DNA from 2 places in the Paenibacillus sp. SAFN-117 genome. Region 2 is predicted to be linked to the other one. Evidence: riboswitches for the same ligand, from Rfam matches in the RefSeq annotation. Region 2 holds a riboswitch; the other holds the start of a gene.

Region 1 (10,113 bases), on a different contig from region 2:
TTCCGAAAATGGATGCAGATTGCAAAAATTAGACTTCCAATCGCATTTCCGGATGATTTTGAAATCGCTCTACAAATGTTGAATCGCAAATTTTAAGGCAGGTTTCTGTGTGTATGAGCCGGTACGCTATCGTTTCTTGGTACCCAGCTTTCTTTTCTTTTTTTCGGCTGGCTTTATGTGCTGATGTTTTTTGCTGTGATTGCTGTTGGTTTGGAGCTGACAAAATAAAGAAACAACAAAATATGAAAAACATTTGAAAGTAAATTAGGTATATTTGTTGACAAATGAAAATAAAAATATGTAATATAGGTACATAACGATAGTAATCGAAAGTGTTCAGACGTAGTGTGACGGATAGAATTTTTGGAGGGATGTCAAGGGAAAGCAGTTAAAATCCATCCTGCCTGAGTCTATGAAAGCGCTTATTTATTTTTCTATTAAGAAAACATTTGTGGAGTGAGAGAATGAAGAAAATTGCGATTGGAAGCGATCATCACGGATTCGAAATGAAAGAGCTTATTATTGCTTACCTGCGTGACAGGCAAATTGAAGCTGCCGATTATGGCTGCTACTCCTGTGAGGAAGTCGATTATCCGGATGTGGCCTTCGCAGTAGCTGACGATATTCGCAAGGGAAAGCTGGAACGCGGAATTTTGATATGCGGAACCGGCATTGGGGTAGCCATTGCGGCTAACAAAGTTCCGGGGATTCGGGCGGCGCAATGTCACGATACCTATTCGGCGGAGCGCGCGAGGAAGAGCAATAATGCCCAGATTATGACGATGGGAGCCAAAGTGATTGGCCCGGAGACCGCTCTTAAAATTGTGGAAGCCTGGATAGATTCAGAGTTTCAACGAGGAAATTCGGAACGAAAGGTAAATAAGATAATGGAACAGGAACAGCACTATCTAAGGAGTGGTGATGATGAAAAAGCTGATGAATCAACCCAATTCGGTTGTTGATGAAATGATTGAGGGCTATGAGGCCGCCTATCCGCAATACGTGAAGATCCTTCCGCAGAACAAGCGGTCGGTTGTTAGTGTGGATACGGTTCGTCCCGGCAAGGTGGGAGTCGTCATCGGGGGCGGATCGGGCCATGAGCCCGCGTTTATGGGTGTGATCGGCAAAGGCTTCGTGGATGGCGTGCCTGTCGGCAACGTTTTTGCTTCACCTCCTCCGGACCCGATTCTTGAAGTGACCAAAGCCGTCGATGGAGGCGCGGGAGTTATCTATATGTACGGCAATTATGCCGGGGATTGCATGAATTTCGATATGGCCGCGGAGCTGGCCGCCATGGAAGGGATTCGGGTGGAAACCGTACTGGTGACGGACGATGTGGCATCCGCACCGAAGAGCGATATCGATCGTCGGCGGGGGATTGCCGGAGGCTTTCTTGTATTCAAATCGGCGGGGGCTGCGGCCGATAAGGGTTATTCGCTCGATGAGGTCGTCCGGGTAGCGCGCAAAGCGAACGACCAGACGCGTACCATGGGGGTGGCTCTGTCCCCCTGCTCGGTTCCGCAAACCGGCAAGCCCAGCTTTGTATTGGCCGATGATGAAATGGAAATCGGTCTGGGTATTCATGGAGAGCCGGGGGTGGAGAGAGGAAAGCTGAAAACCGCCGATGAAGTGGCGGACGCTCTGCTGGACCGGATTTTTGATGACATGCCGCTCACACCGGATGATCGGGTGGCTGTGCTGGTCAACGGGCTTGGCTCGACGACTTACATGGAACAATTCATCATGTACCGCCGGGTGGCTGCGAGGCTGGCTAATCTGGGAGTTAAAGTCCACCGCTCCTTTGTCGGTGAATTCGTCACGTCTCTTGAGATGGGCGGCTGCTCCATCACGATTATGAAGCTCGATGACGAGCTGGCGGAAATGATCGACCATCCCGTAGACACCCCAATGTATGTGCAGAAGTAAGGAGGATATGCGATGAAGCTGACTATTTCCGATTTTAAACAAATTTTTATCTATATTGCCGAACAAATTGAAGCGAGGAAAGACGAGTTATCCGAGCTGGATCGCGCGGTCGGGGACGGGGATCACGGGGTAACGATGTCCATCGGCTGGCAGGCCATTGTCGATAAGCTGAATTCTTATGAAGGAGACGATTTCGCTGCGCTCTGCAAGGACATGGCGATGTCGTTCCTCAACGCGGTAGGCTCTTCCGTAGGTCCGCTGTATGCGACTGCATTCTTAAGGGGAGGCATGGCTCTGCAGGGGAAGGCGGAATTGGACGAAGAGGATGTTGTGCAGTTCTGGCTTAAAGCGGTAAACGGGATCCAGGAAAGAGGCAAAGCGCAGGTAGGCGACAAGACGATGATGGATACCTGGATTCCGGCGATGCAAGCGCTTGAACAGGAGAGGGGCAAGGGCGGAGATTTGCTGGCAAGCCTGGAGGCCGCAGTAACGGCTGGAGAGAAGGGAATGAACTCTACGGCTGAGATGCTGTCGCAGAAAGGGCGTTCCAGCCGTCTGGGCGAGCGTTCCGTCGGACATCTGGACCCCGGCTCGGTTTCTGCTTATATCATATTGTCGTCCTTCCTGGAGGCCCTCAGGAAGCTTGGCTAAGGAATAGCGGGATCAATCGAATCGAAGCCTTGCCAATTCCTCCATGGGGAGAAGGAGTAACGTAATTTTTCAGCGGAATTCTTTTATTAAAATATGAGAAAGTATTCGCCTTATACTTGTTCTTATATTTCATCGGTAAACGCGCCCGTCCTTAAGGACGGCGATAGCCGTTTATCCTTGTTTCATAAAATTTACGGGAGGAAACCAGGTATGTCTAATCATAACAATGCCATTCCGGAAACGATGAGAGCAATTGTAGCCTATGCCCCGGGGGATTACCGGCTGGAGGTTGTGCCTACTCCCAAGCTTGAGAACGATGAGGAGATTATTGTAAAAGTTGAAGCATGCGGAATTTGTGCAGGGGATATTAAGGCGTTCGACGGGGCCCCCAGCTTCTGGGGAGACGATACTCAGCCGGCTTATATTAAAGCTCCGATGATTCCGGGGCATGAGTTTATCGCCCGGGTCGTGGCCAAAGGCGATAAGGTGAAAAATTTCGAAGTCGGCGACCGGATCATATCGGAGCAAATTGTTCCTTGCTGGGATTGCCGTTTCTGCAACCGCGGACAGTACTGGATGTGTGAAAAGCACGATCTGTACGGCTTCCAGAACAACGTTAACGGCGGAATGGCCGAATATATGAAATTTACCAAGGAAGCTCTAAATTACAAGGTCCCTGAGGAGCTGCCGATTGAGCAGGCGATTCTGATCGAGCCCTATGCTTGTTCCCTGCATGCGGTACAGAGGGCGCAAATCCAGCTGGGGGATTTCGTAGTGCTGGCCGGAGCCGGAACGTTGGGTTTGGGTATGGTCGGTGCAGCGAAGAAGGCGGGAGCGCAAACGCTGGTCGTCCTGGATATGATGGATGAGCGGTTGGAACTGGCCAAAAAATTCGGCGCCGATCTCGTAATGAACCCTGCCAAGATGGATGTCGTATCGGAAATCAAGAAAATGACCGACGGCTACGGATGCGATATTTATATCGAAGCTACCGGCCATCCCAAGTCGGTTGAGCAAGGGCTGTCCATGATCAGAAAACTGGGGCGGTTCGTTGAATTCAGCGTGTTTAAGGATCCTGTGACGGTCGATTGGAGCATCATCAGCGACCGTAAGGAGCTGGATGTTCTCGGCTCCCATCTGGGGCCGTACTGCTACCCGCTGGTCATTGAGGGGATCCGGAACGGCGATTTTCCGACCGAAGGGGTAGTCACCCACAAGCTTCCTCTGGAAGATTATCTCCGCGGCTTCGAAATGATGAAGAGCGGCAAGGATTCCTTGAAAATTATTCTGGTTCCTTAAAGCAGGGATTGCAATCTATTAAAAATATAGTATAATATGGATAAATAGCATAAAATTTGGACGGCAGAGGAAGCACCTCTCTTATTGAATGATAAGAGGGGTGCTTTTTTTGTTTGTCCGCAATTCCAAACAAGGGAGGAAATAGGGAATGAATCTGATTTTTTGCAACACTTTGGAGAAGGTGACCGAGGAGAATCGGGTGCGGACAGCCCTCGTATCCATCTATGAGGAGCATGGCGAATGGTCTGTGTTCTGGAATGAGCAGGCAGAGGGGAAAGCCGTAAGGGATGTCTGGTATGAAGGGATGATGTGGGACGAAGCGCTTCAAGGATTCCGTGAAGGATTGGATGGCAAGTTTAAGGAGGGCTTCGTGCCCCTGATCCGGGGAACCGATCTGGGCCGGCGAATGGCGCCGAGAGGCGGCTTCACCCAGATGCTGCATTATTACAGCGAAGCCAACCTGCAGTCGGAGTTGTTTAACACTTTGCGGCAGTGGAGAAGAGAACAGGCCGCGAAGGAGGGGAAGTCGGCGTTCATTATTGCCACCAACCGGATTCTGCAGATGCTGAGCGTCTTTGTTCCGCATAATCTGGACGAACTGAGGCAAATTCCGGGCTTCGGGGAGCAGAGGCTGGCGAGCTACGGACAGCCTTTGCTGGAGCTGCTGCAGCAAGTGCCGCAAAGCACCCCGTTTCCATTGGATTGGGTTAAGGAGAAGGTGGATCCGGAATTATTTGAACAATGGCTGGAGGAGCAGTACCGCAAGAAGGAAACCGCGGGAGAGAAGAAGCGGGAGACGAAACGGGCGCTGCTGGAGGCCATGGAGAAAGGAGTTACGCTGGATCAGATCGCTAGCGAACTGGCGATGGAGCGTCGTGAGCTAATTCTTCTGCTGGAGGAATTGGACCGTGACGGATACGATGTCGGGCCATTCATCGAGATGGAGCTGCAAGCTGTAGCGAAGACGGAACAGAAACAGGCGGAGAAGCTGTTCCGGGATATCGGGCATCGCTATTTGAAGCCGGTCGTGCAGCAATTGTACTCCGAGGACGAATTGAAGCAGAGGGATGTTAGCCAGATCTATGATTGGCTCCGGCTGTACCGTCTCAAATACCGCAGACATGCGGGATAATGAAACCGCCGGGAAGAAGGAGCTTATACAGCAGTAAGCGGATGCGGAATCGGCAATTAGGCTAAAGGTAGGTTAAAATCGCATTATGCAGTCGATGCCCGGAGTATGAAAGGGAAGGAAACGAACGGGATTTCCGGGGCGGCAGATATAGAAATAGAGGATCGGCTGCCGTTAAGACGCCTCTTGACGGGGGAGTTATTTTGAGCTAGAGTAGATATCAAATGTGCTGAATAAATGAATATTTTAAACTCTTATCAAGAGCAGGTGGAGGGACTGGCCCGATGATACCCGGCAACCGACATTCCTATGGACAGGAATGCACGGTGCTAATTCTTGCAGAAGCTTTCGCTTCTGAGAGATGAGAGAGGACAACCTCGCGTTGGTTAAGCCGCCTTTCTCATAAGAGAAGGGCGGCTTTTTAAACGTTGGAGAGCCCCTCTCGCAGTAGCACGTTTGTGTTACCGTTAGCTTTGATCTAATTACGACCAAGGAGGGTTCCCAATGCCGATCAAAATCCCTGATCATTTGCCCGCCAAAGAAATTTTAAGCCAGGAAAACATCTTTGTCATGGGAGAGCAGCAAGCTTTCCACCAAGACATTCGTCCCTTAAAAATTGCGATTCTAAATCTGATGCCGACCAAGGAAACGACGGAGACCCAGATTTTGCGGCTGCTTGCCAATACGCCCCTGCAGGTGGAATTTGTGCTTCTGCATCCGAAATCACATACCTCCAAGAACACATCATTGGAGCATCTGGAAATGTTTTACAAAACATTCGACGACATCAAGCACGAGCAGCTGGACGGAATGATTATTACCGGGGCTCCTGTAGAGCAGTTGGAGTTTGAAGAAGTCAATTATTGGGAAGAGCTGCGTCAAATTATGGATTGGACGAAAGAAAACGTAACGTCGACCTTGCATATCTGTTGGGCTTCCCAAGCCGGCTTGTATCATCATTACGGTATTCCCAAATATAAGCTCGACCGTAAAGTTTTCGGTGTTTTTCCGCACAGGGTTTGTAAACCTAACGTGAAGCTTCTGAGGGGATTCGACGAGGTATTCTATGTCCCCCAATCGAGACATACGGAAGTGAGCCTCGAAGACATTGAACGGGTGGAGGAGCTTGAAATTCTTTCCGTATCCGATGAAGCGGGAATGTATATAACGGCAACGAAAGACGGCAGACAGATATTCGTGACGGGCCATTCGGAATACGACCAGAACACGTTGAAATGGGAGTATGACCGGGATATACAAAGAGGTATGGACATGGAAATTCCGAAAAATTATTACCCGAATGACGACCCTACCAAGCCTCCGATGGTCATATGGAGAGCCCATGCGAATTTGTTGTTTTCCAATTGGTTGAATTACTATGTTTATCAGGAAACTCCATACGATTGGAAGACGACGAAATTACTGAAGAAGTGAGCCTCTTCTACTGCTCCGGCAGATACAAGTTTCGATCCTGCAATTACAGATGCCACAATCCTGCAGCACAGTCATGAGGATGAAGCAGCGTCAGGCGGACTTGCGTTCCGCCTGTTCTCATGTTCAGGGGCGTAAGAAGGCAGCGATAACGGCCCGCCCATGAAGTACAGTCGATCATCTTCGCAACATTATTACTGGGATTTTTTTACATCAATATCGATGAAATGAATTTAAGCGGAAGGGGATCTTGCTATGAAGATAGAAAGTCGTTTGGCTCAAATAGGTTCGATCTCGGAGCCGGTTACGGGGGCCGTCAGCTTCCCGATTTATAATGCTACAGCCTTCCGGCACCCAAGGCTGGGGGAAAGCACCGGGTTCGATTATTCCCGGACCAAGAATCCTACCCGCACCGTGCTGGAGGAGGCGATCGCCGATCTCGAATCCGGGGATGCCGGCTTTGCTTTCAGCTCCGGTATGGCGGCGCTCCAGACCATTTTTGCGTTGTTTGGACAAGGGGATCATCTGCTTGTGTCGCTGGACTTGTATGGGGGAACCTACAGGCTGATCGAGCAAGTGCTGAACCGGTTTGGCATTACGGCCTCGTACGTCGATACCAATCGGATGGACGAGCTGGAGAAATATCGGACTCCGAAGACGAAAGCGGTATTGATCGAAACGCCGACCAATCCGTTGATGATGATTACGGATCTGCGGGGAGTATCGGAATGGGCGAAACGGAATGGGCTGCTCGTGATCGTCGACAATACTTTGCTGACCCCCTTTTTCCAAAGACCGCTGGAGCTGGGGGCCGATATAGTCATCCACAGCGCCACCAAGTACTTGGGCGGGCATAATGATGTGCTGGCCGGATTGGTCGTAACCAAAGGGAAGGAATTGAGCGAGAAAATCGGCTTCCTGCAAAATTCGATCGGCGCCGTCCTCGGCCCGAACGATTCCTGGCTGCTGATGAGGGGGATGAAGACGCTCGCGCTGCGGATGGAGAGACATCAATTCAATGCTCTGCGAATCGCACAGTTTCTGAGCGAGCATCCTTTGGTCGATGAAGTATATTATCCCGGCCTCGAGAGCCATCCCGATTATGAATTGCAGAACAAACAATCGTCGGGAAACACAGGGATTCTCTCCTTTAAGGTGAAGAAAGCCCGGTATATCGATCCCATCCTGCGTTCGATCCGGTTAATCGCATTCGCCGAAAGCTTGGGCGGAGTCGAGTCGCTGATGACCTTCCCCGCAGTTCAGACCCACGGGGATATTCCGGAGGAGATCCGCAACCGGGTTGGCGTGGACGACCGTTTGCTGAGATTTTCTGTCGGAATCGAGCATATCGATGATCTTATTGCGGACTTGACCCGGGCATTTGAAGCGGCGGCCGCAGAGGAGCAATCCGGAGAAGGAGAGAGGCATTCATGAATAAAGATCGTTTAACGGATAAGCAGAAGACCGCGGAGCCTGAATTTGCTACCCGATTGATTCATTTCGGCTCAGAGCTTTGCAAACAGACCGGTGCGGCCAGCATCCCGATCTATCAGGCATCGACATTCCATCATTTCGATATCCACAACCCTCCCGAGTTCGATTACTCCCGGTCGGGCAATCCGACACGGCAGGTTCTGGAGGAATATATAGCTGCTTTGGAAGGAGGCTGCAGGGGTTTTGCCTTTTCTTCCGGAATGGCCGCCATATCCGCGGCATTTTTCATGCTGTCGGCAGGCGATCATGTTATTTGCACAGAAGACGTATACGGGGGAACCTATCGGCTGCTGACTACGATATTGAACCGCATGAACATCGAGACGACCTTCGTCGATATGACCGATCTGGACCAGGTGAAGGCGGCATTGCGTCCGAACACGAAAGCCGTCTACATCGAAACCCCATCCAATCCGACATTGAAAATTACCGACATACCGGCAGTGGCAACTTGGGCCAAATCCCATGGTCTGCTTACTATGGTGGATAATACTTTCATGACGCCCTATCATCAAAAGCCGGTTGAGCTGGGCGTAGATATCGTCCTGCACAGCGCGACCAAGTTTCTGGGCGGACATAGTGACGTACTGGGCGGATTGGCCGTAGTCGCCAACGAACAGTTGGGCACCGAATTGAAGCAAATTCAGAACGGACTGGGCAATGTTCTGGGGGTTCAGGATTCCTGGCTGCTTATTCGCGGAATGAAGACGCTGCAGGCCAGAATGGAAGCTTCCGAGAGAGGGGCGATCCGCTTGGCCAACTGGCTGACCGGGCGAGCCGATGTCGAGAAGGTTTATTATCCGGGTCTGCCGAATCATCCCGGACGGGACATTCATGAGAAGCAGTCCAGAGGCTACGGAGCGGTCGTATCGTTCGATGTCGGTAGCGGGGATAAGGCCAAGCGGCTGCTGTCGCGAGTCCGGATTCCAATAGTGGCTGTAAGTCTGGGAGCGGTCGAAAGTATTCTGTCGTATCCGGCTATGATGTCCCATGCGGCTATGCCAAGAGAGGTGCGGCTGGAGAGGGGCATTACGGACGGTCTGGTCAGATATTCCGTAGGCCTGGAAGCGGTAGAGGATATAATAACGGATTTGGAACAGGCTCTTGATACCGATTGATCCCTTACGGCGGTGAGCAAATTGACGTTCTGCCATATAGGACGAAAGGTCTGCTTTAAGGAGAAGATTGGGTAAGCGGCAAGAAGCCCTTCTGCGAAAAGTAATGACGTCCGGGACCCCTTTGTGATACGATTAGTGAATGGACGATAGATTAGGAAGGGATGTGGGGACTTTGAGTTCCATAGACCGGATTTTGCAAAAAGCGCTGGACGGTCAGCGGATTGGACTGGAAGAATGCATCGCTCTGTTCGAGTCCGATGAGATTGAAAAAATGGGGCATACGGCAGATCAGATCATGAAGCGCTGGCACCCCGAACCGATTACAACCTTTGTTGTCGGCCGCAATATTAACTATACCAATGTATGTGATGTCTACTGCCGATTTTGTGCGTTTTACCGTCCGCCTGGTTCTGAGGAAGGGTATGTCCTGCCTGATGAAACCATTTTTCAGAAAATCCAGGAAACGATTGATGTTGGCGGAACCGAAATTTTGATGCAGGGCGGGACGAATCCGAATCTGCCCTTCACTTACTATACGGATTTGCTCAAGGCTATCAAGCAGCGATTCGATATCCAGATGCACTCCTTCTCCCCTGCGGAAATCATGAAGATGAAGGAAGTATCCAACGGGCTGACTCTGGAGGAGGTCATCCGCGAGCTGAGAGATGCGGGACTGGATTCCCTTCCGGGAGGCGGAGCCGAGATTCTGGATGACCGTACTCGCCGCAAGATCAGCCGTTTGAAGGGCTCCTGGCGCGACTGGATTGAAGTTATGGAGACCGCACACCGTCTCGGAATGCATACGACGGCTACGATGGTTATCGGGTTCGGGGAATCGATGGAGGAACGGGCCCTGCACCTGATCCGGGTACGGGACTCCCAGGATAAGTGTATCCAGCAGAAGCTGAATACACCTGGATATTTGGCATTCATTCCTTGGACCTTCCAGCCGGAGAATACCCGAATCAAGGCCGAGAAGTCGACTCCGGAGGAGTATCTGAAGACTTTGGCCATCAGCCGGATTACGCTTGATAATATTCCGAATTTCCAATCCTCCTGGGTAAC
Region 2 (10,113 bases):
TTTCACCAGCTTCTGAACGGCTTCGGAATCTTTATTGTCTTCCCTTGCGGCAATGATGTTAGGAAACGGGGAATCCTTATCTTCCATGAAGAGAGCATCCTTGGTCGGAACAAGCTTCGCTTCCAAAGCGTAATTCGTATTAATCAGCGCCAAATCCACTTCATCCAATACACGAGGGAGCATGGCAGCTTCAAGTTCATTAATTTTCAGCCCCTTGGGGTTCTCCACGATATCCTTGGCGGTTGCTGCGATGCCTACCCCATCCTTCAGCTTGATCAAGCCGTTTTCCTCGAGAAGCACAAGAGCGCGTCCTCCATTGGAAGGGTCGTTAGGAATGGCGACCGTGGCCCCATCCTGCAATTCGTCAATGGACTTAATCTTGTGAGAGTAGGCGCCGAACGGCTCCACATGAATACTTCCTACACTCACCAGCTTCGTTCCTTTATCTTTATTGAACTGCTCCATATAGGGAAGGTGTTGGAAAAAGTTTACATCCAACTGTTTCTCATCTACCTGCACGTTCGGTTGAACGTAATCGGTAAACTCTTTAATTTCCAGAATGACGCCTTCTTCTTTCAACTTATCCTGAACCAGCTTCAGAAGCTCGGCATGCGGCACGGCAGATGCTCCCACCTTCAAGGTAACCTCCTTAGCGGCAGGCTCGGAGCCTTGGGAGCCGGATGGCGAAGCAGAAGGAGAAGACGACGGCGTAGGAGCCGCGTTCTTCTGTCCGCAGCCCGCAAGGGCGACTAAAGCGATAATAAGAAGAAATGCAAGTACTACCTGTTTTTTCATTAGGTTTCTCCCCTTTTCTTTAATTTATCTATTGCATTATTTGCGGATGAATCGGAGAACGAGACGATCCCCGACCATCTGCAAAACTTGCACCAAAATAATTAATATAAGTACGGTGGCGATCATGACTTCCGTCTGGAAGCGCTGATATCCATATCGGATGGCAAGATCCCCCAGCCCCCCACCGCCGATCATGCCCGACATGGCGGTATAAGATACCAGCGTGACGGTGGTGATGGTGATCCCTGCAATCAGGCCCGGGAGCGACTCCGGCAGCAGCACCCGCAAGACGATCTGGGCGCGTCCCGCCCCCATGGATTGGGCAGCTTCTATAACGCCGCGGTCCACTTCCCGCAGAGCGGTCTCTACGAGGCGGGCGAAGAACGGAGCGGCCGCAATGACAAGCGGAGGTATCGTTCCCTTGACTCCCATAGAGGTCCCGACCATCAGTTTCGTTAACGGAATAAGTGCAACCATCAGGACAACAAATGGCACGGAACGCAGCACGTTAACGATGAACGAAATGATCAGATTGACAGCCCGGTTCTGCAGCAAATTTCCCTTGGTTGTCAAATAGAGCAGAATACCCATCGGCAAGCCGATGATAAACGTGAACAGAGTGGAGAGACCCAGCATGATCAGCGTCTGCTTCGTCTCCCGGGCAATTTCGGCCCAATCGATACTAGCCCAATCCATGCTCGTACACCTCCACATCCAGCCCGCGTTCTATAAGCAAGCTTACGGTATCATCCGCGGCCTGCCGAGGCCCCTCAATCTTAACAACCAATTGCCCGTACGGGGTACTTTTCATCCGGGAAATCGTTCCCTGCAGGATCGAGAACGTTACGCCCGTTTCCTGCACCACGCGGGACAAAATTGGCTCGTAAGTAGATTCGCCAAGAAAATTGATCTTTAAAATCGTGGAGTCCGGAGAGAGCTTCTCGTCCCGGAAATCGATGCTATCCGCTACTTGCTCAATGAACTGTTTGGTCACTTCATGCCGAGGCTTCAGGAAGACCTCTGCCACAGGGCCCTGTTCGATGATCCGGCCCTGATGGATGACCGCCACCCGGTCGCAGATCGAACGGATAACATGCATCTCATGGGTAATCAAGACAATCGTGATCCTTAGCTTGCGATTAATATCCAGCAGCAGACTGAGGATCGAATTCGTCGTCTGCGGGTCCAGGGCGGAAGTTGCCTCATCGCAAAGCAGAACATGCGGGTTAGTGGCCAGAGCCCGGGCGATGCCGACTCTCTGCTTCTGTCCTCCGGACAATTGGGCCGGATATTTCCTGCTCTGCTCCGTCAGGCCGACCAGCTCCAACAGCTCCCGCACGCGTTGGTTCACTTCCGCCTTCGGCGTCTTGATCAGCTTAAGCGGGAAAGCGACATTCTCCTCTACGGTTGCCGAGGACAGGAGATTGAAATGCTGGAATATCATTCCGATCCGCCTCCGCTGCTCCTGCAGCTGCTTCGTGGAAAGTGCCGTAAGCTCCACTCCGTCGACGACAACGGAGCCGGCTGTCGGACGCTCCAGCAAATTTATACTTCTGAGAAGGGTGCTCTTCCCGGCACCGGAATGCCCGATGATTCCGAAAATTTCCCCTTGCTCAATGCTCAAATCGATGTCATGCAAAGCGTACGTCGTATGGGAACCGCTTTGGTATTGTTTTTGCACATGGCGCAATTCAATCATGGATTCACCTCAATATAAGAAAAAGCCCTCATGCAGAGCAAAAAGGGCTTTCCGATCTAATCGAAACCGTCCTTTCTCATCTGCCAGAATCATTCGATTCTGAAGGAATTGGCACCATTGTCACCGCACGCTGCTCGCGCACGATCGGTTGCCGGGCTTCATAGGGCCTGTCCCTCCGCCTCTCTGGATAAGAAAATGCCGTATTCAGTTTTGTTGTTCCTGAGAAATACAAGCCTCAGTATACCCCATCCCGGTTTCGTTCGTCAATCCTCTTTCCTAAATCGCCATGATTCATCCATACGCAGTAAAACGTGGTAAATTTTGCTTCACATCACAACAAAAGAACAACTAATCCATACTAAGTTGATTGGTTATATATGTTTTTACAAAAATAGCATATATTTGAGGCCAATGCAATACTTAAACCCTTTTTAGTTTCAATTATTTTGCAGTCCAGCCGTTAACAAAGCAGTGAATCGCTTCAAGCTCGATTTCCCCGGGCTCTTTCCCCACCCGACGGGTATATTCTTGGAGGATTCGATGAAGCTCCCCTTCCGCTTCCACCGTAATAGAACACAGCAGCTTTAACAAACCGCTATATTCCAGGTACTCGTTGCGGGATAAGGGCATTTCATGCGACAGCACATAACAATCGGCGTCATACCGATCCAGCTTTTCCAATAGATCAAGAACAGCCTGGACCGTATATTTTCCGCCAAGATCAGGGTACATACAGTCTCCCAAGAACAGAACTCCTCCTGCCCGGCCATCCTCCGCCACATAAATAATGGTGGAATCCGATGAGTGATCTCCCCCCACATGTTCAACGATACAGCGGACGCCGCCCAGATCGATGTCCAGCTTATCGGTGAAGGTTTGATCCGGCAGCCGGATAAGGATATCGCGGTTGTGGGCGAATTCCTTCTTAATCATGTCCGCACAGAAGAGAAATTCACTTCCTTCCCGCACCCTCTCATCCAGAGCTTCGTCCGTCCATGAAAGCTTCGCCATATTCTCCAGTGCCTGCTTCGTCTGCAGATGGGCAATGACCGGTAGATTAAGCCGATCCGCACCGAAAACATGATCCCAATGGCAATGGGTTAGCACAACCGCGTGAAGCTTCGTGATTTGCCGTTCCGCCAGCGCCTCCAAAAGAAGCGAGGCATGCGACGCAGAATTTCCCGCATCCATAATCAATGTCCGCTCCCGGCCGCAAATTGCGGCGAGAACAGGCCGGTCGGTTTCCTCCTCAGGCGGCATAAAATAGACGGCATCCGTCAGACGCTCGAGCTTCTTTTCCTTCATTAGAATAGTTCCCCTCTCTTAGACTTAATCGCTAGCTATCCGCTTCATTGCCGGATTGCGCCGTTCCCGCGTCCTCTCTGGACGCAACTACCAGACGCTGCAGAACGTCAAGCACCTGCCGGAGATCCTCGAGCGGGACCTTGGAATAAAACCGGCGCACGAGCCATTCGTCAATCGATTGAAGCAGCGCGGCATATTCCTCTCCACGCTCCCCCAGCCGGATGAACGACTCCCTTCGGTTGTCGGGATTCGTCCGGCGCGTAATCATCCGCCCTTCCTCCAGCTTCGGCAGCACCTGACTGACCGCGCTTTTGGAAATTTGAAAATGTGCGGCAATCTGGTTCGCCGTAACCGGCTGATTGCGGATAATATAATACATGAACAGCTCCTGCTGCGGTGTCAGGTGATAGCTCTTCAGACGCTCCGCTTGCTTCGTATTCTGCCAAACCAAGGACTGAAACTGTTCGAAGGACTGATTAATTTGATCCATTACTTTCAAATACTCGTCCACCCTGTCACCTCCCAGAGGTTTATGCAGTTTAGTTTATTAAACTTAACTATATAAGTCAACCATTTATACCTGCCCAATTACGAATTCTTATTCAAATATACACGAAAATTATCGTTAGGGAGCCCACCAGTTCCATCGGCCGAGCAGCTTCATCAAAGACGGGACGAGCATCATGCGAACAATAGTGGCATCGATTAGGATGGCCGCAGCAATTCCTATGCCAAGCTGCTTAACCCCCGCAACCCCTCCCCAAGCGAAAGGAGCGGTCACTGCGATCATTATCGCCGCCGCAGAGGAAATTATTTTACTGGTGATTGTCAATCCTTCCAGTACGGAACGTTCATTGTCTTTAGTCTGGAGATAGATTTCATAAATTCTCGACAGCAGAAACACCCCGTAATCCATGCTGATACCGAACGTCAGGCCGAAAACAAACACCGGTATCATGATGGCGATGCTGGTCGGCTCCAACCCGAACCTGCCGTCTTGGAATATCCATACAAGAATGCCGAAGGAAGCTCCGAGGCTTAACAGATTCATCAGAATCGTTTTGAGCGGTATCCACAAGGAGCGGAAAGCGAGAAACAGAACAAGGAAGTTGGACCCGAATACAAATAAGAAAACATATTTAAGCTTAGTCCTGATTTCATCATAGACCTCCTGCTGATATTTCGGCTCCCCGCCAACCTGGATGGAGAGACGGGATGACAGCTCCTCCTCCGCCCCCCATTTTCGGGCCCAATCGATGGCTGTCTTGGAGGAAGGGCCGCCATTCAACGTCACGGCAATGAGCATGCGGTTTCCTTGAACGAAGGGCTCTAATAGCGGGCCGAACCTTTTCTTCAACTCGGCGTTCTGAGTAATCATATGAAGCTGCCCAGGGGTCAAGGAAAGCCGGTCGAAGACAGTTTCGACTCTTAATACGCCGGGGCTGAGCCGCAATCGCTCCGCCAGATCATAGACGGCCAGCCAATCGTTTCGGTCCGGGTGAATTTGTCCGGCTTCCGCTACCATATACACTTGCGAGACAGTGGGAGGGGAAAAATATGCGGCGAACCGCTCCGCAGTTTGACGGGATTCGTAATGACGGGGCAAAGAGGTGGCATCGGGAACGGTCATTTCCATCCGGGCGAGGGGCAGGAGACAGACAAGAAGAGCCACAGAGGCCAGCGTACCCATTAGGACCGGCCGCCGCATGACATAAGCGGATAGAGCGGCCCATAAGCTGCTCCGGACAATCCGGCGCCCTCGGCCTTCCGCCTGCAGCCGTCCTCCTGCCAGCACCAGCAGAGCCGGGACCAAAGTGAACGTTAGCAGCAGCGAAACGGTAAGTACGATCATGGCGCCGATCGCGACCGAGTTAAAAATGGGCATCCGGATGAACAAAGTGCCCGCCAGTCCCAGGTATACGCATAAAGCGGAAAAAAATACAGCCCGGCCGGCTGTGGACATGGCGATGCCCAGCGCCTTCGGGAGCGGATGCCTACGAAGCTCCTCGCGAAAGCGGCTGACCAGCATCAGGGCGAAATCGATGCTTAACGCCAGCCCCACCATAGGAATGACGTTCAATACGAATATGGACAGCTCCAATCGGGTTCCCAGCCCATACATAATACCCATGGTCCCTATCACCCCGATCAATCCTACAACAACGGGGATCATGGAGCTGATGAAGCCTCCGAAAGCGATCCAAAGGATGATGAACGCCAGCGGTACCCCTATCATCTCCGCCTGGGTCAAATCGGCATGGCTGGTCCGGTTGACATCCTCCTGAACGACCGGCTTCCCGGTCATTGAAACCGCCAACCGATCGTTATCGGGGAATAGACTTCTAATGTCGTCTAGAACCTTTTGAGTCTCGCGGGCAGGGGTATCCAGCACCAGCAAAGCATAAGCTGCCTTTTCCTGCAGCATTCCTTCCCTGGTCCATGGGGAGATCACCTCCCGGATGCCGTTCACCTGCTCCACCCGCCGAAGCATACTGGCGATTTCCAGATGAAACCGCTGCGGAGAGAGCGGATTCTTGTTCTCAAAGAGCAGGATCACCGGCTCGTCCGGTATATGAAAATCCGCAGCTAATATTTGCTGCGTCCGGGCATAGTCCCCTTCTACCCTTAGCCCGTGATCCTGCAGTACGGCAGGGAGCTTGACGGCGAAGCTTCCGCATACCACAAGAAAGACAAGCCACGCGGCTACAATCGCACGAGAATATCGGACCGCCAGTGTGGCAAACCATTGCAGCACAACCTTCTCCCCCAGACGCACAAAAGTTTATCTCACAAGCCCCTCATTTTAACCGCACAGCCGCGCATGCCTCCTCCTCTACCGTTCTCTCGGGTTCACACAGGTTATCCGGGTCCTCTCGACCATCCGGCCGGCCAAACCGGGAAGCCGATATCCTAAGCGGAACAACAGAGGAGACGTTACCCGGCTGCCAAGCATCTTTTGCAGCCATCTTCCCCATCGCAGCGGAGGCATGCATTCTTGCCGCAAGGCCCGGGTATACTGCTGCCTCCATTCGTCCAGCCCGAGGCTCCCCCGCAGAAATTCGTCCGCCCACCGCGAACATAATACGACCGTGCGCAGAGCTACCGCCATTCCGTCCCCGCATAGAGGAGGAATCATCACAGCAGCGTCTCCGACGAGGGGCACCTGCCCCCAGGCGGTTGGCTTTCGGCTGATGGCTACAGGGTATACGGCCGCTCGTGTCTCCGCAAGCGGCATTCCGCCAACGAGCCTTCGCTGCAAGGCGGGATTGCGTTCGGCCGCCCATTCTATAGCGTTTTGCACGGATTTTCCCGCGTGATAGAAGGCTTCCCTGGTCATCAGCGCGGCCACGTTATGACGATTTCCTTCAATCGGGGCTATGCCCAAATAGCCCCCCGGAAACAGATACAACTCGACCCGGTCTCCTCGCTCCATGCCGAAATAGTGGGCTTTCACCCCGACATACGATTGGTGAAGAACGGATGCGGCCGGAGCCAGTCCGGTACGGGGGCGGCGCCCCCAGGCACCAATCACCGCACGGGCTTCGACGATTTGCCGCACGCTCCGGCCGCGAAGCTCTAACCGGTGCCCCTCCCCGTTCCTGCTGCCTATCGAAATAACAGCGGTGCCGCTTATGAGCTCCGCCCCCCGCTCCTGGGCAGCTTGCTGCAGCGCATGATCCAGAGCGAAACGGCTGATCCCGAGCGCCGTCCCCGGCAACGGAATGTCCAGTGTCCATTCGTTGACCGAAGTCAGCCGGACTGTTCTCATCGCGCTGGGCTGCAGCAGCTGGAGCAGCGGCAGCAGACCCAGGACGGACAAGCTGTCCAGCGATTCCGGAGACAGAAATTCCCCGCACACCTTATGCCGGGGACAGGTATCCTGATCAATTAAGACGGTGCTCCAACCCATTCCGGCCAGAGCCGCCGCCATGCTGCTCCCGGCGACTCCTCCGCCGATTACTGCCGCATCGTACCTTCGCATCGTCCCCCCTCCTTCCCGACGGCCGGAGCCGGCCAATGCTTAGTTGACCGGCTTTAGAGCGGTCACCACGTATCGGAACAACGGCCGCCAGGTTATGGACAGGTTGGGGACCGGCAAGGTGTCCCTCAGACGCTGCCACTCTTCGGCCCGGAACCCTTTGGCCACGGATAGCGGGCCGTCGTTGCGGATATAGCGGTTGCGTGAAATCGACCGGGTGACCAACCAGACAGCCAGCCAGGCGAGCCAATGCCGGTGAATATCCTGTATGACAATGCCCATTCTTGAAGCCTTCAGCATCTGCCGGACGACCCCCGGCAATTGTTCGGATGCGAAATGGTGGACAAACTGGGTGGCGGTCACAATATCCGCGCAGCCTTCCGGCAGCTGGAACAAATCCTGGCGGACGACACTCACTCTCGGTTCCCGGCTGAATAATTGCCGTGCTTCCTCACACGCCTCCTCCGTAATATCCGAGATCGTGATGGTCAGATCGATCCGCTCACGGTCCGCCCAGCGCAGAAGCCGCCGGTTGACATCCCCCGAGCCTGCACCGATGTCCAATATCGAGAATCGCTCCGGCTGTCCCGCTGCCGACCAGATCTGCCGGACTCCATAGAGCGTCGGCCCGGAAGCGGCAAAAATCCGGTTCAACCGGCGCAAATGGCGCAGCGCTTCACTCAAATCCGGGCCTCCGGCTGTCAAATCGTCCATCAGCTCCGGCTCCGCCGCTCTCCGCTTCAACGATGGAATCAATGGAGTCCCTCCTTTACTCCGCCCTTCCGCTTATCCGCGGCTTGCAGGCGGCACATAAGCCATTTGCATAATTTCCGCTGTAAGGCCGGGTCCGAAGGCCAAGGCGATTCCTTCTTTCCGGGCGGTTTCGGCCGTTTCCATAGAACATCTTATGGCTTCCAGCACGAACAGAATCGTCGCCGACGAAAGGTTGCCATATCGCCGGAGAATCTTTCGGCTGGCGGCCGTCTGTTCCTCGCTTAAGCCATATATCGTTTGCAGCGTATCGATAATGCCGCGGCCGCCGGGGTGAATCGCCCAAAATTCGGGGGCGGGGCCGCCTTCCAGAAGGCGCTCCACTTCGGGAGGCACATACTCACCGATCCGCTGCGGAATGCGCGGCGACAGATACAAGTTAAAGCCGTAGTTTCCAACCTTCCATATCATCTCGTCAGCCGATTCGGGGAAGAGCACCGTTCGGCTGCGGCCCAAGGCCAGCATTCCCCGTTCAGAGGAATGCGCGCCACCGACCACGCAGGCCGATGCCCCGTCGCCGAAGAACGCTGCGCCGAACAGCGCCTCCCGGTCTGCTGCGTGTTGGATATGCAGCGTGCACAATTCGACGCTGACGATCAGCACCTTCGCCTGCGGGAGGTGCTCGACCATGCGGCGGGACAGCCGGAGTGCCGTCATCCCGGCAGCACAGCCGAGGAAAGTCAGCGGAATCCGCTCGACGTCGGCGGGCAGGCCAAGCTGCTGGACAAGGACGGCATCCAGCCCGGGCAGGAATAAACCGGTACAGCTGACCGTAATCAAATGGGTAATGTCGCCCGGACTTATCCGGCTGTCCTTCAACGCCAGGCTTCCCGCCTCGAAGCCAAGCTGCGCCGCCTCTATTCGGAATTTCTCCATCCGCTCCTCGGTGGAGGGCACCTCTTGGGGGCGCGAATAGGCTACATAACGGCAGCGGTCACCCCGGTTTAACAGCTCGGGCTCACAGGTGTAGCGCGTTTCTACGCCGCAGTTGCGAAATATTTTACCGGCCCAGCGCGCCGCCTGCCGATGCCCCGACTCGACCAGGGCATCGGTGAGCTTGCTTGAGGCTTCCTCCTGTTCCAGCCGGTAAGGTGGCACGGCAGTGCCTATGCCCAATATAGCTATGTCCGGCCCGTTGCTCTTCATCTGCTTCTTCCTTTCTCTATCGCTTTAAAACGATCTATAAGACCGTAGTGACGCAAGAAAGCTATCATCCATTCTCGGCAGGCATGTCGTATGTGGGACAAGATCCGCTATAGAATAGTATGAAGGCAGCTAGTGAATTATGTTTAAAACAAAAGGCAGGCCCAAGTTGGCCTGCCGTAATTTCTTTTATGGAAGCTCAGAACGATTTCCCTTCTCATCCGGACTGGCAACCGGATATTTCACCGAATACTCGGCGGATGCGAGCCAGGAGCCGGAGGCGAAATCCCTGCCTCTAACCACCACCTCGTCCTCATACACTTCTACATAATAGCCCTGGCTTCCCTTCTTGTAATCCTCCGTATCCGTCGACAGGTAGGCCACGGAAGCCGTATTCAGCATAGTCCCGTATCGCGACAGG

The links. Region 2 has a riboswitch for S-adenosylmethionine ahead of ACTHRH_RS02115 (methionine ABC transporter ATP-binding protein). Riboswitches for the same ligand answer to the same signal wherever they lie in the genome.
Region 1: linked by a shared signal. The riboswitch ahead of metA (homoserine O-acetyltransferase MetA) and the one ahead of ACTHRH_RS02115 (methionine ABC transporter ATP-binding protein) in region 2 are both predicted to bind S-adenosylmethionine.

What each region holds. Positions count from the first base shown of each region.
Region 1 covers NZ_JBQCLK010000048.1:3,754-13,866, reverse strand. The annotation lists gene rpiB (ribose 5-phosphate isomerase B) at 465-962, shown strand; gene ACTHRH_RS23810 (dihydroxyacetone kinase subunit DhaK) at 925-1,926, shown strand; gene dhaL (dihydroxyacetone kinase subunit DhaL) at 1,939-2,577, shown strand; gene ACTHRH_RS23800 (MDR/zinc-dependent alcohol dehydrogenase-like family protein) at 2,788-3,876, shown strand; gene ACTHRH_RS23795 (HRDC domain-containing protein) at 4,025-5,008, shown strand; SAM riboswitch class I at 5,257-5,373, shown strand; gene metA (homoserine O-acetyltransferase MetA) at 5,510-6,439, shown strand; gene ACTHRH_RS23785 (aminotransferase class I/II-fold pyridoxal phosphate-dependent enzyme) at 6,692-7,870, shown strand; gene ACTHRH_RS23780 (trans-sulfuration enzyme family protein) at 7,867-9,048, shown strand; gene mqnC (cyclic dehypoxanthinyl futalosine synthase) at 9,221-10,113, shown strand, end outside.
Region 2 covers NZ_JBQCLK010000002.1:1,070-11,182, forward strand. The annotation lists gene ACTHRH_RS02105 (MetQ/NlpA family ABC transporter substrate-binding protein) at 1-795, opposite strand, end outside; gene ACTHRH_RS02110 (methionine ABC transporter permease) at 832-1,491, opposite strand; gene ACTHRH_RS02115 (methionine ABC transporter ATP-binding protein) at 1,478-2,494, opposite strand; SAM riboswitch class I at 2,568-2,688, opposite strand; gene ACTHRH_RS02120 (MBL fold metallo-hydrolase) at 2,936-3,799, opposite strand; gene ACTHRH_RS02125 (MarR family winged helix-turn-helix transcriptional regulator) at 3,831-4,310, opposite strand; gene ACTHRH_RS02130 (MMPL family transporter) at 4,425-6,554, opposite strand; gene ACTHRH_RS02135 (NAD(P)/FAD-dependent oxidoreductase) at 6,633-7,781, opposite strand; gene ACTHRH_RS02140 (methyltransferase domain-containing protein) at 7,821-8,534, opposite strand; gene ACTHRH_RS02145 (type III polyketide synthase) at 8,565-9,695, opposite strand; gene ACTHRH_RS02150 (metallophosphoesterase family protein) at 9,882-10,113, opposite strand, start outside.